Regions from separate parts of the Stenotrophomonas sp. YJH_SMC_79 genome, predicted to be linked through region 1. Evidence: predicted binding sites of a transcription regulator. Region 1 holds the regulator's gene; the other holds the start of a gene.
What was found. Region 1 encodes FliA, which starts transcription of late flagellar genes. Its sites were predicted from a motif close to TAAAGTTTNNCNNNCNNNGGCCGATAA; they were not measured.
Positions count from the first base shown of each region.

Region 1 (8,032 bases):
GCAGGGTCGGCAGGATCGCGAGGGTGAGTGGCACGCGGATCAGGAAGCGGCTGCCACGCCCCAGTTCCGACTGGATCTGGATCTGGCCGCTCAGTTCGCGGATGCGCGACTGCACCACGTCCATGCCCACGCCACGACCGGAAATATCGGTGACCTGCTGCTTGGTCGAGAAGCCGGGCAGGAACACGAGATGCAGGCATTCCTCGCTGCTCAGGCGGGCAGCGGCCTCCGGGTCGATCAGGCCCTTCTCGCGCGCCTTGGCACGCAGCTTCTCGGGGTCGATGCCGGCGCCATCGTCCTGCACCTCGATGCTGACGTAGTCACCTTCCTGCTGGGCGGACAGGCGCACATGGCCCATCCGCGGCTTGCCCTGTGCTTCACGCAGGTCGGGCATTTCCACGCCGTGGTCGATGGCGTTGCGGACCAGGTGCACCAGCGGGTCGGCCAGCGCTTCGACCAGGTTGCGGTCGAGCTCGGTCTCGGCACCGACCAGCTCAAGGTCCACTTCCTTCTTCAGCGAGCGGGCGACGTCGCGGGCGACCTTGGGGAAGCGCGAGAACACTTTGCCCACCGGCTGCATGCGGGTACGCATCACGGCCGACTGCAGGCGCGCAGTGGCGATGTCCAGCGTCGATACGGCGCGATCCAGCTCCTCGTCGCGCAGGCGTGCACGGAGGGTCTTCAGGCGGTTGCGGGAAAGCACCAGTTCGCCGATCAGGTTGACGATCGCATCCAGGCGCTTGGTGTCCACGCGCACGGTGTGCTCGGCCTCGGCCATCGGCTTGGCCGCTGGCTTGGCTGCGGGCGCCGGGACAGGTGCCGGGCGCGGTGCTGCGGCGGGTGCCGCCGCGATGGCGGCAGCAGGCTTCGCGCCTGGCGCAGCACCGCCGTGCAGCTGGTCCAGCAGGGCTTCGAACTCGTCTTCGCTGATCAGGCCGTCGTCGGCCTTCTTCGCTGGCGCGACCGCAGTCGGCGCGTTGCCGCCGTGCAGCTGATCGAGCAGGGCCTCGAATTCGTCGTCGGTGATCAGATCGCTGCCGCCTGCCGCAGGCGCGGCCGCAGCGACCGGCGCGGCAGTGCCACCGTGCATGTCGAACTGCGCGATCAGGTCCGGCGGCGCATAGCCCGGCTCGGTACCGGAGGACACGGCGTCCAGCATCGACTGCAGGTAGTCCAGCGACTGCTGGGCGGCGTCGAAGTGGTGGGCCTGCAGTACCGCCTGCCCGGCACGCGCGATGCCCAGGGCTTCTTCAGCGGCGTGGCACAGCTCGACCATGGCGGTGACGCCAAGGAAGCCGGCGCCGCCCTTGAGCGTGTGGTAGCCGCGGAACACCGCGTTGAGTTGCTCGGTGTCCTGCGGTGCCTGCTCCAGCGACACCAGCTGTTCGCCCAGGCGATCCAGGATTTCCTGGGCCTCGATGATGAAATCGGCAGTGATGTCGTCGGATACCGCGCTCATGCTTACAGCCCCAGATCCGACAACAGGTCGTCGGCGTCGTTCTGCGAGACCGCGTGGCGGTCCAGTCCCTTCAGTGCCGGCCCGGCCAGTTCCGGATCGGTGCGATGCTGTTCCGGCGGCAGGCCGAGTGCGCCAAAGCCCTCGTGCACGCGGCGGACGATGCCGACCACGCGACGGATGATCTGCCCGGTCAGGTCCTGGTAGCTCTGGGTCAGGGCGATCTCGGTCAGGTTGTGGCGGATGCGCTCGAGCTGCGTGTCCTGGCCCGGCTGCAGGCCTTCGGCGCGCAGTTGTTCGGTCAGGCTGCGGCATTCCTCGGCCAGGTCCAGGGTGCGGTGCGTGGCCTGTTCGGTCATCGCCACCACGTGGTCAAGGCGTGCGCAGGCGTCGTCCAGCTCACCGGCCTCGCTGGGTACGGTCGGCAGTTCACCCAGTGCCTGTCCCAGCTCGCGGGCCAGCCGCGAGAGGCCGCTCATCATCGGCTGCGTACGCAGCGCGACCAGTCCGTCGATGCGTTGCCGCCAGGCGGCTTCGTCACCGGACTCCAGGGCGTCCAGGGCTTCCTGCAGGCGCAGGGCGAGGGCGTTCTTGTCGACCGTGGTATCCATCAGGCGCTGGCCGCCAGGCGTTCGAAGATCTTGCCGAGCTTCTCTTCCAGCGTCTGCGCGGTGAACGGCTTGATGATGTAGCCGTTCACGCCGTTCTGGGCGGCTTCGATGATCTGCTCGCGCTTGGCTTCGGCGGTGACCATCAGCACCGGGAGGGTCTTCAGCTTGGCATCGGCGCGGATCGCCTTCAGCAGTTCGATGCCGGTCATCACCGGCATGTTCCAGTCGGTGACCACGAAATCGAACGGCTGGCTCTGCAGCAGCGACAGCGCGGCATGCCCGTCCTCGGCTTCGGCGGTGTTGGTGAAGCCCAGATCGCCCAGCAGGTTCTTGACGATTCGACGCATGGTCGAGAAGTCGTCGACGATCAGGATGCGCATGTTCTTGTTCAAAGCAGAGTTCCTTTGTTGTTCATTCCGGGCGGCCGGGGGCAGCCGCCTCGGGCATGTTCATTCTTCCAGGCCGGCGTCGGCGGCCTCGAAGATTTTCAATCGGCCCCGCAGGCGCAGTACCGCCTGGCCGTGGATCTGGCAGACCCGCGACTCGCTCACGCCGAGCACCGCGCCGATCTCCTTCAGGTTCAGTTCCTGCTCGTAATAGAGCGAGAGCACCAGCTGTTCGCGCTCGGGCAGGTGGCCGATGGCCTTGCCCAGCTCGCGGCCGAACTCGCCGCGCTCCAGCACCTGCTGCGGGGTCGGGCCGCCCTGGGCGACGGTGTCCAGCTCGCCCTGGTCCTCGATGCGCGACTCCAGGCTCAGCACCTGGCCGCGTGCGGCGTCTTCCATCAACCGCAGGTATTCGGGCAGCGGCATCTCCATCGCGGCGGCCACTTCGGTGGCGCTGGCGGCGCGGCCACTGCTCTGTTCCAGGCGACGGATGGTGGCGGCGGCATCGCGGGCACGCCGGTGCACCGAGCGCGGCACCCAGTCGCCACGGCGGATCTCGTCGATCATCGAACCGCGGATGCGGATCGAGGCATAGGTTTCGAACGAGGCGCCCTGGTCGGCGTCGTAGCTGCGCGAGGCTTCGATCAGGCCCATCATGCCGGCCTGGATCAGGTCGTCCACTTCAACGCTGGCCGGCAACCGCGCAGCCAGGTGGTGGGCGATGCGCCGCACCAGGTCCGAGTGCTGGGCGATGACCTCGTTGGCCGCCGAGCGCTGGACCTCCCGGTACTGGGCTGCGCCTTTCATGCGGCCACCCCGCGCTGCTTGAGGATGCGCTCGAGGAAGAACTCGACGCCGCCACGCGGTTCGGTCGGCGCCTGCCAGCGTGCGGTGCGGCGCGCGATCTCGGTGATCGCCAGCGCGGCCGGGCTGGACGGATAGGCCTTCACCACCGGCTGCTGGCGCTGCACCGACAGGCGCAGCCAGTCATCCTGCGGCACGCAGCCCAGGTAGTTCAGCGAGACATCGGCGAGGAACTTCTCGCAGACGCGGGTCAGCTTTTCGTACAGCACGCGGCCCTCGTTCGGGTCGCGCACCATGTTGGCCACCACCTGGATGCGGTCCACGCCGCGCTCGCGCGAGAGCACCTTGATCAGCGCATAGGCGTCGGTGATCGAAGCCGGTTCGTCACAGACCACCACCACGGTGTCCTGCGCGGCCTGGCAGAAGGTCAGTACGCCGTCGGTGATGCCCGCGGCGGTGTCGACCACCATGATGTCCAGTTCACGTTCCAGCTCGGAGAACACGTTGACCAGGCCGACGTGCTCGGCCGGGGCCAGCTCGGCCATGTGCCGGCGGCCGGATGCGGCCGGCACCACCAGCACGCCGTTCGGGCCTTCGACGATGACGTCGTCCAGCGAGCAGCGACCGGCGACCAGGTCGGCCAGCGTAAAGGTGGGGTTCAGCCCCAGGATCACGTCGATGTTGGCCAGGCCAAGGTCGGCGTCCAGCAGCAGCGTGCGCTTGCCCATGCCGGCCAGTGCCACGGCCAGGTTCGCGGACACATTCGTCTTGCCCACGCCGCCCTTGCCGCCGGTCACGGCAATGGTGCGCACAGGGCCGAGCGGCTCGCTGCGGGTCGCCGACAGCGGGAAGGTCTTGGTCAGCTTGGCGTACTCACGCGACGGCATGGTTCAACTCCGGGTTGCAGGGCATATCGGCCGCTCGGCGCAAATCTTCAAGGCGAAGTACAAGATTGGCTGCACTGGCCCGATGCAGGTCGTCCGGAACGTCCTGGCCATCGGTCACCCAGGTGATCGGCAGGGCGTGGTCCACGGCCACCGACAGGGCGTTGCCGAAGCGGCCGGTCTCGTCCAGCTTGCTCAGCACCAGGCCCTGCAGGTTGGCGGCGCCGAAGCGGCGGACCACCTCGTCCATGTCGCCGAAGCTGGTGTTGGCCGGCAGCACCAGCAGGGTGCGCACCTGGCGGGCGGCACGCAGCCACTGCAGCTGGGCGGCCAGTGCGCGGTCGCGCGGGCCCAGGCCGGCGGTGTCGATCAGTACCAGCTTGTAGTCCTTCAGGCGTTCCAGCAGCTGGTCCAGGTCGGTGCCGCTGTTGGCCTCGTGCACCGCGATGCCGAGCTGGCGGCCGTAGCCGTACAGCTGTTCGCGGGCACCGATGCGGGTGGTGTCGGTGGTCACCAGGGCGACGTCACGCGGCGCGTGTTTCTCGGCGAAGCGCGAGGCCAGCTTGGCGATGGTGGTGGTCTTGCCGGCGCCAGTCGGGCCGACCAGGGCGATCACGCCGCCTTCTTCCAGCGGGTCGACCGGGGCGATCGGCAGCTTGCGCGAGATCAGCCCCAGCATCAGGCCGCGACCACGGTGGGCTTCGGTCTCCAGCGGAATCTGCATGGCCACGTCGCGGGCCAGGCCGGCATCAAAGCCGTACTCGTCCATCAGGTCCAGCGCGGTGGCGCGTACCGGGCAGCCGCGCAGGCGCTCGTCGGTGAAGCGGTTCATCTCGCGCTCGATCACCTGGCGCATGCCGGCCACTTCCTGGCGCAGCTGGCGGATCTCGGCGTCGTCCTGGGCGACGACGGTCAGCGTCGGTGCCGGGGCCAGCACGGGGGCCGGACTGGCTTCGGCGACGGCTTCGAGCGCTGCCGGTTCGCTGGCGGCGATGTCAGGCTGGACATCGGCCATGGCAGCGCCCGGCAGCGGCGGCGGCTGCACGGCGGGGGGCACGCTTTCGTGATGCGTGTCGTGCGGCGGGTCGATCTGGAAGTGGGCGCGGTTGGCCGGCGCGGTGACGGCCGGGCCCGGTGCGACGATGGCCTCGGCGAACGGGGCGAAGATCTGTTCGGGCAGCGCCGGTTCGTTGACGGCGGCGCGCGCCAGGGTGGCTGCGAAGCCGGTGCTGCCGCGGGTCGGCACGATCTCGTCGGCGCTGTCCAGGGTGCGGCCGGTGGCACCCACGGCCGCACGGGCGAGGGCGGCCACGGCCGAGGTGGTGGCGGCCACCGGCTCCGGCGCCGGGGCAGCGCTGCGGCGGCGGGTCACCGCAGCGATCACAGCATCGGCGGCGGTACGCGGCTTGGGTGCCGGCGGAGGAGCGACGTCACGACGCGAGGCTTCCAGTGCGCGCTGCACGGCGCTCTCGTCGTAGTTGGCGGCGGCGACGATCTCGATGCCTTCCTCGATCCGGCGGTTGGACAGGATCACGGCGTCAGGACCATGTTCCTTGCGCACCAGGTTCATGGCCGAGCGCATGTCGGCGGCGACGAATCGTTTGATTTTCATGCTGTGGTCACGGGACGAAGACGGCGGGGTGGCGGTCGGAGAACTCGGGTGGTCGGTGGTCTGCACGGTGCGGGTTCCCCTTGGTATCTGTCTGTTGCGTTGGTTCGAAAGTGGTGTCTGTTTTCTGGCGCATCGGCGGGCGGCGTCAGCTGATCGTTCCGACCAGCTTCAGGCGCTTGTCCTCCGGCACCTCGCTGTAGGCCAGGACCGACAGCGACGGAACGCTGTGGCGGACCAGGCGCGCCAGCGCGGCGCGCACCGGGCCCGGTACCAGCACGACCGCCGGCTCGTTTCGCGCTTCCTGCTTGCTGACACATTCGGCCAGGCTCTGGTGCAGTCGCTCCGCGAGTCCGGGTTCCAGCGCGGCGCCGTTGCCCTGCGTGGACTCCTGCAAGACACGTTCCAATTGCGGGTTGAGGGTGAACACCGGCAGCTCCGCCGACATTCCGGCGATCTCCTGCACGATGAAGCGGCCCAGTGCGGTGCGCACGGCAGCGGTCAGCACTGCCGGGTCCTGGCTGCTGGGCGCGTGTTCGACCAGTGCCTCGGCGATCTTGCGCAGCTGGCGGATCGGAATGCGCTCCACCAGCAGGTTCTGCAGCACGCGCACCACCGCCGACAGCGGCAGCGCCTTCGGCGTCAGATCTTCGACGAGCTTGGGCGCGCTCTTGGCCAGGTTGGCCAGCAGGTGCTGCACTTCCTCGTGGCCGAGCAGTTCCGGCGCGTGTTCGCGGATCAGGTGCGAGAGGTGGGTAGCGACCACCGTGGCCGGGTCGACCACGGTGTAGCCGAGCGTCTCGGCCTGGGCGCGCTGGTGCGGCTGGATCCAGGTGGCATCCAGGCCGAACGCGGGGTCCTTGCCGGCGATGCCTTCTAGCGCGCCGAGGGCACTGCCGGGGTCCAGCGCCAGTTCGCGGTCCGGGTGGATCTCGGCGGTGGCCACTGGCACGCCATGCACCAGCACGCGGTAGCCGTTGGCCGGCAGTTCCAGGTTGTCGCGGATGTGCACCGAGGGAATCAGGAAGCCAACGTCCTGGGTCAGCTTGCGGCGCACGCCCTTGATGCGCGCCATCAGTTCGCCCCCCTGGTTGCTGTCCACCAGCGGGATCAGCCGGTAGCCGACCTCCAGGCCCAGCGGATCGACCGGGCGCAGCTCGTCCCAGCTCAGTTCGGCGGTCGGTGCCGGCGCGGCCGGGCGGCCCAGCGCATTGAGTGCGGCGGCATCGGTGCCGCCGGCCGCGGCGTCGGCGGCCGGAGCCTTGCCCTTGCGATAGACCTTCCAGGCGATGAAGCCGAGGATCGCGGACAGCGTCAGGAAAGCGACGTTGGGCATGCCCGGCACCAGGCCGACCACGCCGATGATGCCGGCGGTGATCGCCAGCGCCCGGTACTGGCCGAACACCTGGCCGGTCATGGCCTGGGCCATGTCCTGCGAACGCGAGGCGCGGGTGACCAGCATGGCCACGGCGCTGGAGACCAGCAGGGCCGGCAGCTGCGCCACCAGGCCGTCACCGATCGACAGCAGGGTGTAGGTGGCAGCGGCCTCGCCGAACGGCATGCCATGCTGCAGCACGCCCACGGCCAGGCCGCCGAGCATGTTGATGAACAGGATCAGGATGCCGGCGATGGCGTCGCCGCGGATGAATTTGCTGGCACCGTCCATCGCGCCGTAGAAGTCGGCTTCCTCGCGGACTTCCTCGCGGCGCAGCTTGGCTTCTTCACGCGTCAGCAAACCGGCGTTGAGGTCGGCGTCGATCGCCATCTGCTTGCCGGGCATGGCGTCCAGGATGAAGCGCGCGGTCACTTCCGAGACGCGGCCGGCGCCCTTGGTGATCACCACGAAGTTGATGATGGTCAGGATCGCGAACACCACGATGCCGACCGCGTAGTTGCCGCCGATCACGAATTCGCCGAAGGCGGCGATGACCTTGCCCGCGGCGTCGTGGCCGTTCTGGCCGTTGAGCAGGATCACGCGGGTGGAGGCGACGTTCAGCGCCAGCCGCAGCATGGTGGTGATCAGCAGCACGATCGGGAAGATGGTGAAATCCAGCGGGCGCTTCACGTAGACCACCGCCAGCAGCACCATCAGCGAGATGGCGATGTTGAAGGTGAACAGCGCGTCGAGCACCGGCGCGGCCAGCGGCACCACGACCATGGCCAGCAGGGCCAGCACGATCAGCGGCGCGCCAAGGCCCTGGCGGATCATTTCCAGGGCGCGGCGGGTGTTGAATCCGGTGGAGGGCTGGGCGCTCACGGGCGGCCTCCCTTGCCGAATTCAT
Region 1 is NZ_JCAFRK010000001.1:1,377,384-1,385,415, forward strand. Features, by position in the region: gene AC5P57_RS06735 (chemotaxis protein CheA) at 1-1,459, opposite strand, end outside; gene AC5P57_RS06740 (protein phosphatase CheZ) at 1,462-2,067, opposite strand; gene cheY (chemotaxis response regulator CheY) at 2,067-2,459, opposite strand; gene AC5P57_RS06750 (RNA polymerase sigma factor FliA) at 2,517-3,260, opposite strand; gene AC5P57_RS06755 (MinD/ParA family ATP-binding protein) at 3,257-4,144, opposite strand; gene flhF (flagellar biosynthesis GTPase FlhF) at 4,131-5,753, opposite strand; gene flhA (flagellar biosynthesis protein FlhA) at 5,899-7,959, opposite strand; gene flhB (flagellar biosynthesis protein FlhB) at 8,004-8,032, opposite strand, start outside.

Region 2 (8,032 bases), on a different contig from region 1:
ACGCGCTGCAGGTTGTTGCCGATTTCGGTCAGCGAACCTTCGGCGACCTGGGCCAGCGAGATGCCGTCGTTGGCGTTGCGGATGGCGACGTCGGTACCGCGGATCTGCGTGCCGAAGCGCTCGGAGATCGCCAGACCGGCGGCGTCGTCCTTGGCGCTGTTGATGCGCGAACCGGAGGACAGGCGCTGGATGGTGGTGGCCAGCGAGCTGCCGCTGGTGCTCAGGTTACGCTGAGCATTCAACGACATCGTATTGGTGTTGATGACTTGTGCCATGAGGAGAGGTCCTTGAGCGGTTGCACGTGAGTTGGGTTAGACGCCCCCGACGTGCCCCGGGGGCGGCTCATGTCAGCGCTGCAACAGGCTGAGCACGTTCTGCGGTACCTGGTTGGCCTGGGCCAGCATGGCCGTACCGGCCTGCTGCAGGATCTGGGTGCGGGTCAGTTCGGCGGTTTCCTTGGCGAAGTCGGTATCGCGGATGCGGCTGCGCGAGGCCGACAGGTTCTCCGAGGAGGTCTGCAGGTTGGCCACCACCGAGGTGAAGCGGTTCTGGATCGCGCCAAGGTCGGCGCGCACGCTGTTGACCGACTCGAGGGCCTTGTCGACGATCGACAGCGCCTTCTGCGCGCCCTCGGCCGTGGTGACGTTCAGGTCCTTGACGAAGTTGGCCGTGGCGCCGGTCAGCAGGCCGCCGTCGGTGCTGGTCTGGGTCAGGCCCAGGCCGGCGATGGTCGCGGCGGTGGCGCCGGCCGGCGGGGTTGCGGCACTGACGCCCAGGGTGAAGGTCTGGCCGTCCTTGACCGAGGCCAGGCTGATCACACCGGCATTGACCGAGGCCATGACGCCGGTTTCGCCCAGCTTGTTGTTGATCGCGGCGGAGGTGGCCGAGGTGATCGATTCACCCGCCTTCACGGTGAAGTCGTTGATGGTGACCGTGGTCGCAGTGCCGCCCGGCGGAGTCACCGAGATCTGCAGGCCGGAGTAGGTGGTGTCGGCGGTGGCCTTGTCGGCCGCGGCCAGGCTGGTGCCGGTGTAGCCGTTGGCGAAGGTCGCCGCGCCCAGCGAATCGGCCTTGGCGTTGACCACGCTGTTGATGGCGATGGCCTGGCCGGCGTTGGCGCCGACCTGGAACAGCTGGCTGGTGAAGGAGCCGTCCAGCAGCTTGGTGCCGTTGAAATCGGCCTGCTTGGCGACGCGGTCGACTTCCGAGACCAGCTGGGTCACTTCAGCCTGCAGGGCCTTGCGGTCGCTGGCCGAGTTGGTGGCGTTGGAGGACTGCACGGCCAGTTCACGGATGCGCTGCAGGTTGTTGCCGACTTCGCTCAGCGAACCCTCGGCGACCTGGGCCAGCGAGATACCGTCGTTGGCGTTGCGGATGGCCACGTCCAGACCGCGGATCTGCGTGCCGAAGCGCTCGGAGATCGCCAGACCGGCCGCGTCGTCCTTCGCGCTGTTGATGCGCAGGCCGGACGAGAGGCGCTGGATGGTGGTAGCGAGCGAGCTGCCGCTGGTGCTCAGGTTGCGCTGAGCGTTGAGCGACATCGTATTGGTGTTGATTACCTGTGCCATGGGGTCGTCTCCTCTTATATGGAACCCGTTGGTGAATGAAACGAAGCGCCGCCTGTTTTTTTGTGTGGCTGTGTGCTTCGCTGTTGCCAAATGAATAACGGCGCTTTGTCAACAACCTTTAGCCGTGAATTCCGTCGAAGCTGAAATTCGGTGCCGGAGGCAGTTTTCCCGGGGTTTTTCAGCCCTGGTCGGGCGTGAAGGCAACCCCGGAAGGGGCGGTTGGGCATGCCCAACCAGCGCTGATGAAGGTATCGGCGGGGCAGGGCCGGGCTTGATGGGAAATCACGGAAAATGCGCCGGCGCAGCTTTCCGGCAGCGGCGGACCGCGCCGGGCGAGCGCGACGGAACGGGCACGCAGGAACGAAAAAGGCCGCGATGCAGGGCATCGCGGCCTTCAGAGGGTGACGCTTGGGAAGCGTCAGCGGATCTTGTTGAACAACGACATCGACTGCATCTGCGAGAAGATCGTCTGTGCCGCCTGCAGTGCGGTGCTCTGCAGCTGGTACTGGCTCAGCGCATCGGCGTAGTCCAGGTCGCGCATCTGGGACAACGTGGTCTTCAAGGTCACGCTGTTGGCTTCGCGCATGTCGGCGGCATTGTCCAGTGCTTTCAGCTGCGCACCGCCGGCCGCACGCGAATCGATCATCCGCTCCGACGCACGGGCCACATCGCGCAGGGCGCTCTGCAGTTCGTTCTGCTGCGCGCTCATCTTCGCGGTGGTACCGGTGTCGGCATCAAGCGCGGCAATCAGCTTGTCCATGGTGTCGAAGATGTCGCGGCTGGTTGCCGGCTTCACATTGAAGCTGTCACCGGCAGCAGGTGCGCCGGTGATCTGCAGGCGTACACCGTTGACTTCCACGTTGTCACCGGCCTTGAACGTGCCGGTGCCGGTCACGTTGCCAGCGCCGTCCAGTACCTGGTACTGGTCGGCGGCGGTGAAGCGGATGCTGAAGGACTGGCCGTTCCAGCTGTCGCTGCCATCGCGGGTGATGTTGGTCAGCACGCCGTTGCCGGTATTGCCGGCCGCGGCACCGCCATCGACGAAGCCGTCGCCGGTAGGAATGCGCATGAAGATTTCACTGCCGGGCAGGGCATCCCGCACATAGGTGTCGGGGCCGACTTCAATCTGGCGCTGGGTCTGGTCGCCACGGTAGACCACCTTGCCATTGATCTTGGCGAACGGCGGATCGCCATCGTTGGTGCCGCCGAACACGTAGCGGCCGGTGCCGTCGTCGGCGTTGGCCAGCGACAACAGGCCCTCGCGGATCTGGTTCAGTTCGGTGATCAGCGTTTTCTTGTCGGCGGCGCCCAGTGCCGGATTGCTGGCCTGGATGGTCAGGTCGTTGACACGCGCCATCAGGTCGTTGACCTGGGCCAGGGTGTTCTCCTGCACCCCCAGCCGGTTCTGCACGTTGCCGGCATTGAGTTTCATCCGGTCCAGTGCGGCCAGACTGCGGTCAAGCCCAACCGCCGCACCAGCGGCGACCGGATCGTCCTTGGCGCTGACGATCTTGCTGCCGGTGGCGATCTGCTGTTCCAGGTGGCTGAGCTTGGCCTGCTTGGCCATCATCAGCGACACGGACTGGTTGAACATCATGCTGGTGGAGATACGGCTGCTCATCGGCGGACGGCTCCCAGGATGGTCTGGAACATGCTGTCGGCGGTGGAGATCAGCTGCGAGGCGGCCTGGTAGGCCTGCTGCAGGCGCAGCATGTCGGCCGCTTCCTCGTCCAGGTTGACGCCGGACACTTCATCGCGTGCTTCCTGCGCCTTGTCATTGATCACCAGCTGCGCTTCCAGCGAATACTCGGCCGAGCGGGCGGCTGCACCGACCTGGGTGGTCAGGCCGCCCAGAGCGCCATTGAGGGTGACTGTGCCACTGTTGAACGCCTTGGTGCTCTCCACCTTGGACAGCCTGGAGGCGTTGCTGTTGTCCGAAGAGCCCGCCGGGGTCGGAGTGATGTTGAAGGTGTCGCCGACCTTCGGCGCACCGTCCAGCACGAAGCTCCAGCCATTGGCGCTGATGGTCTGGCCGGGCGTGTAGGTCTGCGGCGGGCCACCATCGATGGTGTAGGTGGTGGCCGAGGTGAACACGATCGCGGCCGGATTGCGCAGGTTGGCGTTGGTCGAATCGCTGACGGTGACACCGTTCAGCTTGCCGGTGCCGGTGTTGGACGTCGCCGCCGCGCCCTTCACCGCCGCTGCGGCGGCGATGCGCGAGGGATCGGTGATCGCCACTTCCATGCTGCCAGCCACGCCTGCGGTCGGCTGCAGCAGGAAGCGGTCGTTGGCTGCCGGGGTACCGCCGACCACCAGCTTGACGCCGTTGATCACCAGTGGATCGGCGGCCGTGCCGGTGCCGGTCAGCGGAACGTTGGCGCCGGTGTCGGCACGGCTGGCCTTCCAGTTGCTGCCATCGAACTGCAGCACCACGTTCTGCGCGTCCAGCTTGCCGAGGTCGCCGTAAGTGGCGCTGAGGCTGGCGGTACTGGTGTTGGCATTGTTGGCGGTGACGCGTGGGTTGCCGATGTTGAAGAAGTCCCCCCCCAGCTGGCCATACAGGTCCACGCCCTGGTGATGCACCTGGTTGAAGCTCTCGGCCAGCCCTACCGCCAGCTTGCCCAGTTCGGCCTGGGCGGGCGTCAGCACGGTGTCGCGGAACTCCAGCAGGCCGCCGATCTGGCCACCGACCGCCTTCGGGTCCAGCCGGATGGTGTTGCCCTGCGTTTCCAGCGCCAGCTGCAGCCGCTCCGGCTGGTACGGGTCGGCAACGGTGGTGACCTTGGTCGCCGTGGTGCCCACCACCAGCGCGTTTCCGCCGGCGGTGTAGACATTCATGATGCCGCCGTCCTGGATCACGGCGGTGCCACCGGTGTAGCCGATCAGCTGGGTGATCAGCTGGTCGCGGCGATCGAGCAGGTCCGGTGCGGCGGTAGCGATGTTGGTGCCGATCGCACCGTTGATCTGCGCGATCTCCTGCGCCAACCGGTTGACCTCGGTAGCGCCGGCCAGCAGGCCGTTGTTGACCTCGCTGTTGAGGTTGTTCAGGTGCGTGTTGAGCTGCACGAAGCGGTTGGCCAGGGCCTTGCCACCGTCCAGCATGTTCTGGCGGTCGGCGGTGCCGGCGGCATTGGAGGACAGGCCGCTGACCGAATCGAAGAACTTCGACCAGACGCCGGACACGTTGGTTGCCGCGTCGGAGAACAACGAATTGACCCGGTCGGCCATGCCGGAGAGCTGCTTCAGGCGCGCCAGCTCGCCGCTGCTGTCGAGCAGGCGCGAGATCGCCAACTGGTCGGCGGTACGGCGGATGTCGGTGATGCGGGTGCCGTTGCCGACCGTGCCGTAGCCGTAGTTCTGGGGATCAGCCGTGGCGAAGTTGACCTTCTGCCGGCTGTAGCCCGGGGTATTGAGGTTGGCCACGTTGTGGCTGGTGGTCGCCAACGCACGCTGGAAGGCGAGCAGGGCACCGGTACCGGTGGAAAGTACGCTGGACATGGGGTTCCTCAACGACGGGTGATACCCAGCGCCGCGGTTGCGGTGCTGGCGAAGGTCTGGCCAAGGCGCGAGCCGGCGTCTGCCACGGCGTTGACGGCACGCTCGATGGTCGGTCCGCCGGCGATCGCGGCGATCTTGGCCGCGTAGCGCGGGTCGGTGGCATAGCCGGCACGCTGCAGGCCACTGGCGAAGCCCTGCACATCGGTGCCGGCCTGCAGGGCCTGCTGGTAGCGCGGGCTGGTCTTCAGCAGGCGCACGTAGTCGGCAAAGCTCTCGGCTGGCGAACTGTAGGCGCGGAAGCTGGCGGTCTCGTTGCGGCGCACGCCATCGACATACTCGTGGGTACCGGCCACGGCGCGCTGGCCGTTCCAGCCATTGGCCTTGATGCCGAACAGGTTGTGCGATGTGCTGCCGTCGGCATGCTTGATGTGGCGCTTGCCCCAGCCGGTCTCCAGCGCTGCCTGGGCGACCAGGGCGCGGGCATCCACGCCCAGCTCCTTGGCCGCACGCTGCGCGTGCTGCCAGATGCTGGCGACGAAACCTTCCGGGGTGTGCTCGCCCAGCTGGGCGACGGCGGTGCGGGTAGCCATCGCATCGGCCGGGCTGATGGCCGTGCCGCGGTTGCTGGCTGTGGCCGACCACTGATCGCTGTTGGCGGCCCAGTCCTCGCCCTGCAGGCTGCCGATGTACGGATCTTCGGTGCCCAGCGAGCGGTGCATGCTGCTGCTTTCGCGACCGGCGATCAGGTCCAGCGCCTGTTCCATCGGCGCAACCGCCGCGTGTGCGCCCGACTGGGCGCCGGCGGCCATCTGCTGCAGCAGGCGCACGGCCTGGCTGCCGTCTTCCAGCGGCAGCGATGGCGCAGGCTTGGCCGGTGCATTGAGCTGATAGGCACGACTGGCCTTGGCCGGGTCCACGCGGGTATCCAGCGCCGGGCCATCGGCGGCCTGGCCGGACAGCTGCCGGCTGATCATGCCGGACAGGCCCAGGCCCTTGCCGCGGGTCATCGCCTCGGCGATCTTCTGGTCGTACATGTCGCGGAACATCTTGTTTTCGCCGGGGAACAGCGAGTCGCCGAAGCTGGCGTCACGCATGCTCTTGACCAGCATCTGCGCGAACTGGCCTTCCAGCTGTCGCGCGACCTTGTCGATCTTGGCCGGATCGTTCTGTTGCGCCGGGTGCAGATCGAATGCGGGATTGATGCGCATATCAGATCACCTCGAGCTCGGCACTCAGGGCGCCGGCCTGCTTCAGGGCTTCCAGGATCGCAATGAGATCGCCCGGTGCCGCGCCTACCGCGTTCACCGCGTGCACGATCTCGTCCAGGGTGGTGCCGCCGCTGAACTTGAACATGCGGCTGCCGTCATTGGTGGCGGTGATGGTCGACTGCGGGCTGGCCACGGTGCGGCCGCCGGACAGCGCGTTGGGCTGGCTGACATTGGTGTTTTCCTGGATCGTCACGGTCAGCGAACCATGCGAGATCGCGGCAGGTCCGACCCGCACCTGCTGGCCGATGACCACGGTGCCGGTACGCGAATTGACCACCACCTTGGCCGGGGCGCTGCCCGGGGTCAGTTCCAGGTTCTCGATGCGAGCCAGCAGGCCGATGCGTGCGCCCGGATCGGTCGGTGCGGTGACCGCCACGGTCACGCCATCGACCGCGCGTGCCGCACCTTCGCCGAACGCATTGTTGAGCGCCGCGACCATGCGCGAGACGGTCGTGAAGTCATTGTTGTGCAGGTTCAGGGTGATCTCGCCGCCATTGGCCAGCGGGTCGGGCAGGGCACGTTCCACGGTGGCGCCATTGGGAATGCGGCCGACACTGGGTACGTTCACCGAGACGCGCGAACCATCCTTGCCCTGCGCGCCAAAGCCACCCACGATCAGGTTGCCCTGGGCGATGGCATAGATCTGGCCATCGGCGCCGCGCAGCGGGGCCATCAGCAGCGAACCGCCGCGCAGCGACACCGCGTTGCCGATCGAGGACACCGTGATGTCGATCGGCTGGCCCGGCTTGGCGAACGGCGGCAGTTCAGCGTGGATCGCCACCGCCGCCACGTTCTTCAGCTGCGGATTGACGTTCGGCGGAACGTTCACGCCCAGCTCGCCGAGCAGGTTCTTCAGGCTCTGCACGGTGAAGGGCGCCTGGCTCGTGCGGTCGCCGCTGCCGTCCAGGCCGACCACCAGGCCGTAGCCCACCAGCGCATTGCCGCGTACGCCACCGACCTGGGCCAGGTCCTTGATGCGTTCGGCGCTGGCTGGGGCTGCCACGATCAGTAGCATCAAAGCGACGAACGACGCCGCGCGTCGCTGCCAGGAGGAAGAGAAGAAGGATTTCATGGCCATACTCAGAACGGCGTCAGGCCGGAGTTGAAGAAGCGGCTCAACCAGCCCATCGCGTTGGACTGCGCGACAGGGCCGCGGCCGCCGTAGACGATGCGCGCCTCAGCCACGCGGCTGGAGGGCACGGTGTTGTCGGCGCTGATGTCGCCGGGGCGCACGATGCCCTGTACCTGCACCAGCTCGTCGCCCTGGTTCAGGCGCAGGTTCTTCTGCCCCTGCACAACCAGGTTGCCGTTGGGCAGGCGCTGCACCACGGTCACGGTCACGTTGCCCTGCAGGCGGTTGCTCTGCGCGCTGTTGCCCTTGCCGGTGAAGTCACGCGCACCCTTGGCCGTCGCACTGAGGATGTCCTTGCCGCCCAGCGTAACGGGCGCGCCGAGGATGGAGGGCGTGCCCAGGCTCAGGTTGGACTCCTTGTTGGTGGCTGTGTTGGCACTGGTCTGCGCGGTGGTGTTTTCCAGCAGGGTGATGGTCAGCAGGTCGCCGACATCGCGCGCGCGACGGTCCGAATACAACTGCAGGGTCGGGCCGGCCGCGTAGATCGCGCCGGCGGTCGGTTCGGCCTGCGGTGGCATGATCGGCTGGATCGGTGCCATTGCCGGATAGGGGCGCACATCGCCGGC
Region 2 is NZ_JCAFRK010000004.1:209-8,240, forward strand. Features, by position in the region: partial or broken gene AC5P57_RS15290 (flagellin N-terminal helical domain-containing protein) at 1-275, opposite strand, end outside; gene AC5P57_RS15295 (flagellin) at 348-1,568, opposite strand; gene flgL (flagellar hook-associated protein FlgL) at 1,987-3,189, opposite strand; gene flgK (flagellar hook-associated protein FlgK) at 3,186-5,066, opposite strand; gene flgJ (flagellar assembly peptidoglycan hydrolase FlgJ) at 5,075-6,274, opposite strand; gene AC5P57_RS15315 (flagellar basal body P-ring protein FlgI) at 6,276-7,412, opposite strand; gene flgH (flagellar basal body L-ring protein FlgH) at 7,415-8,032, opposite strand, start outside.
Region 2: a site for FliA is predicted at 1,663-1,689, ahead of AC5P57_RS15295 (flagellin). Genes of this name have one in related genera too.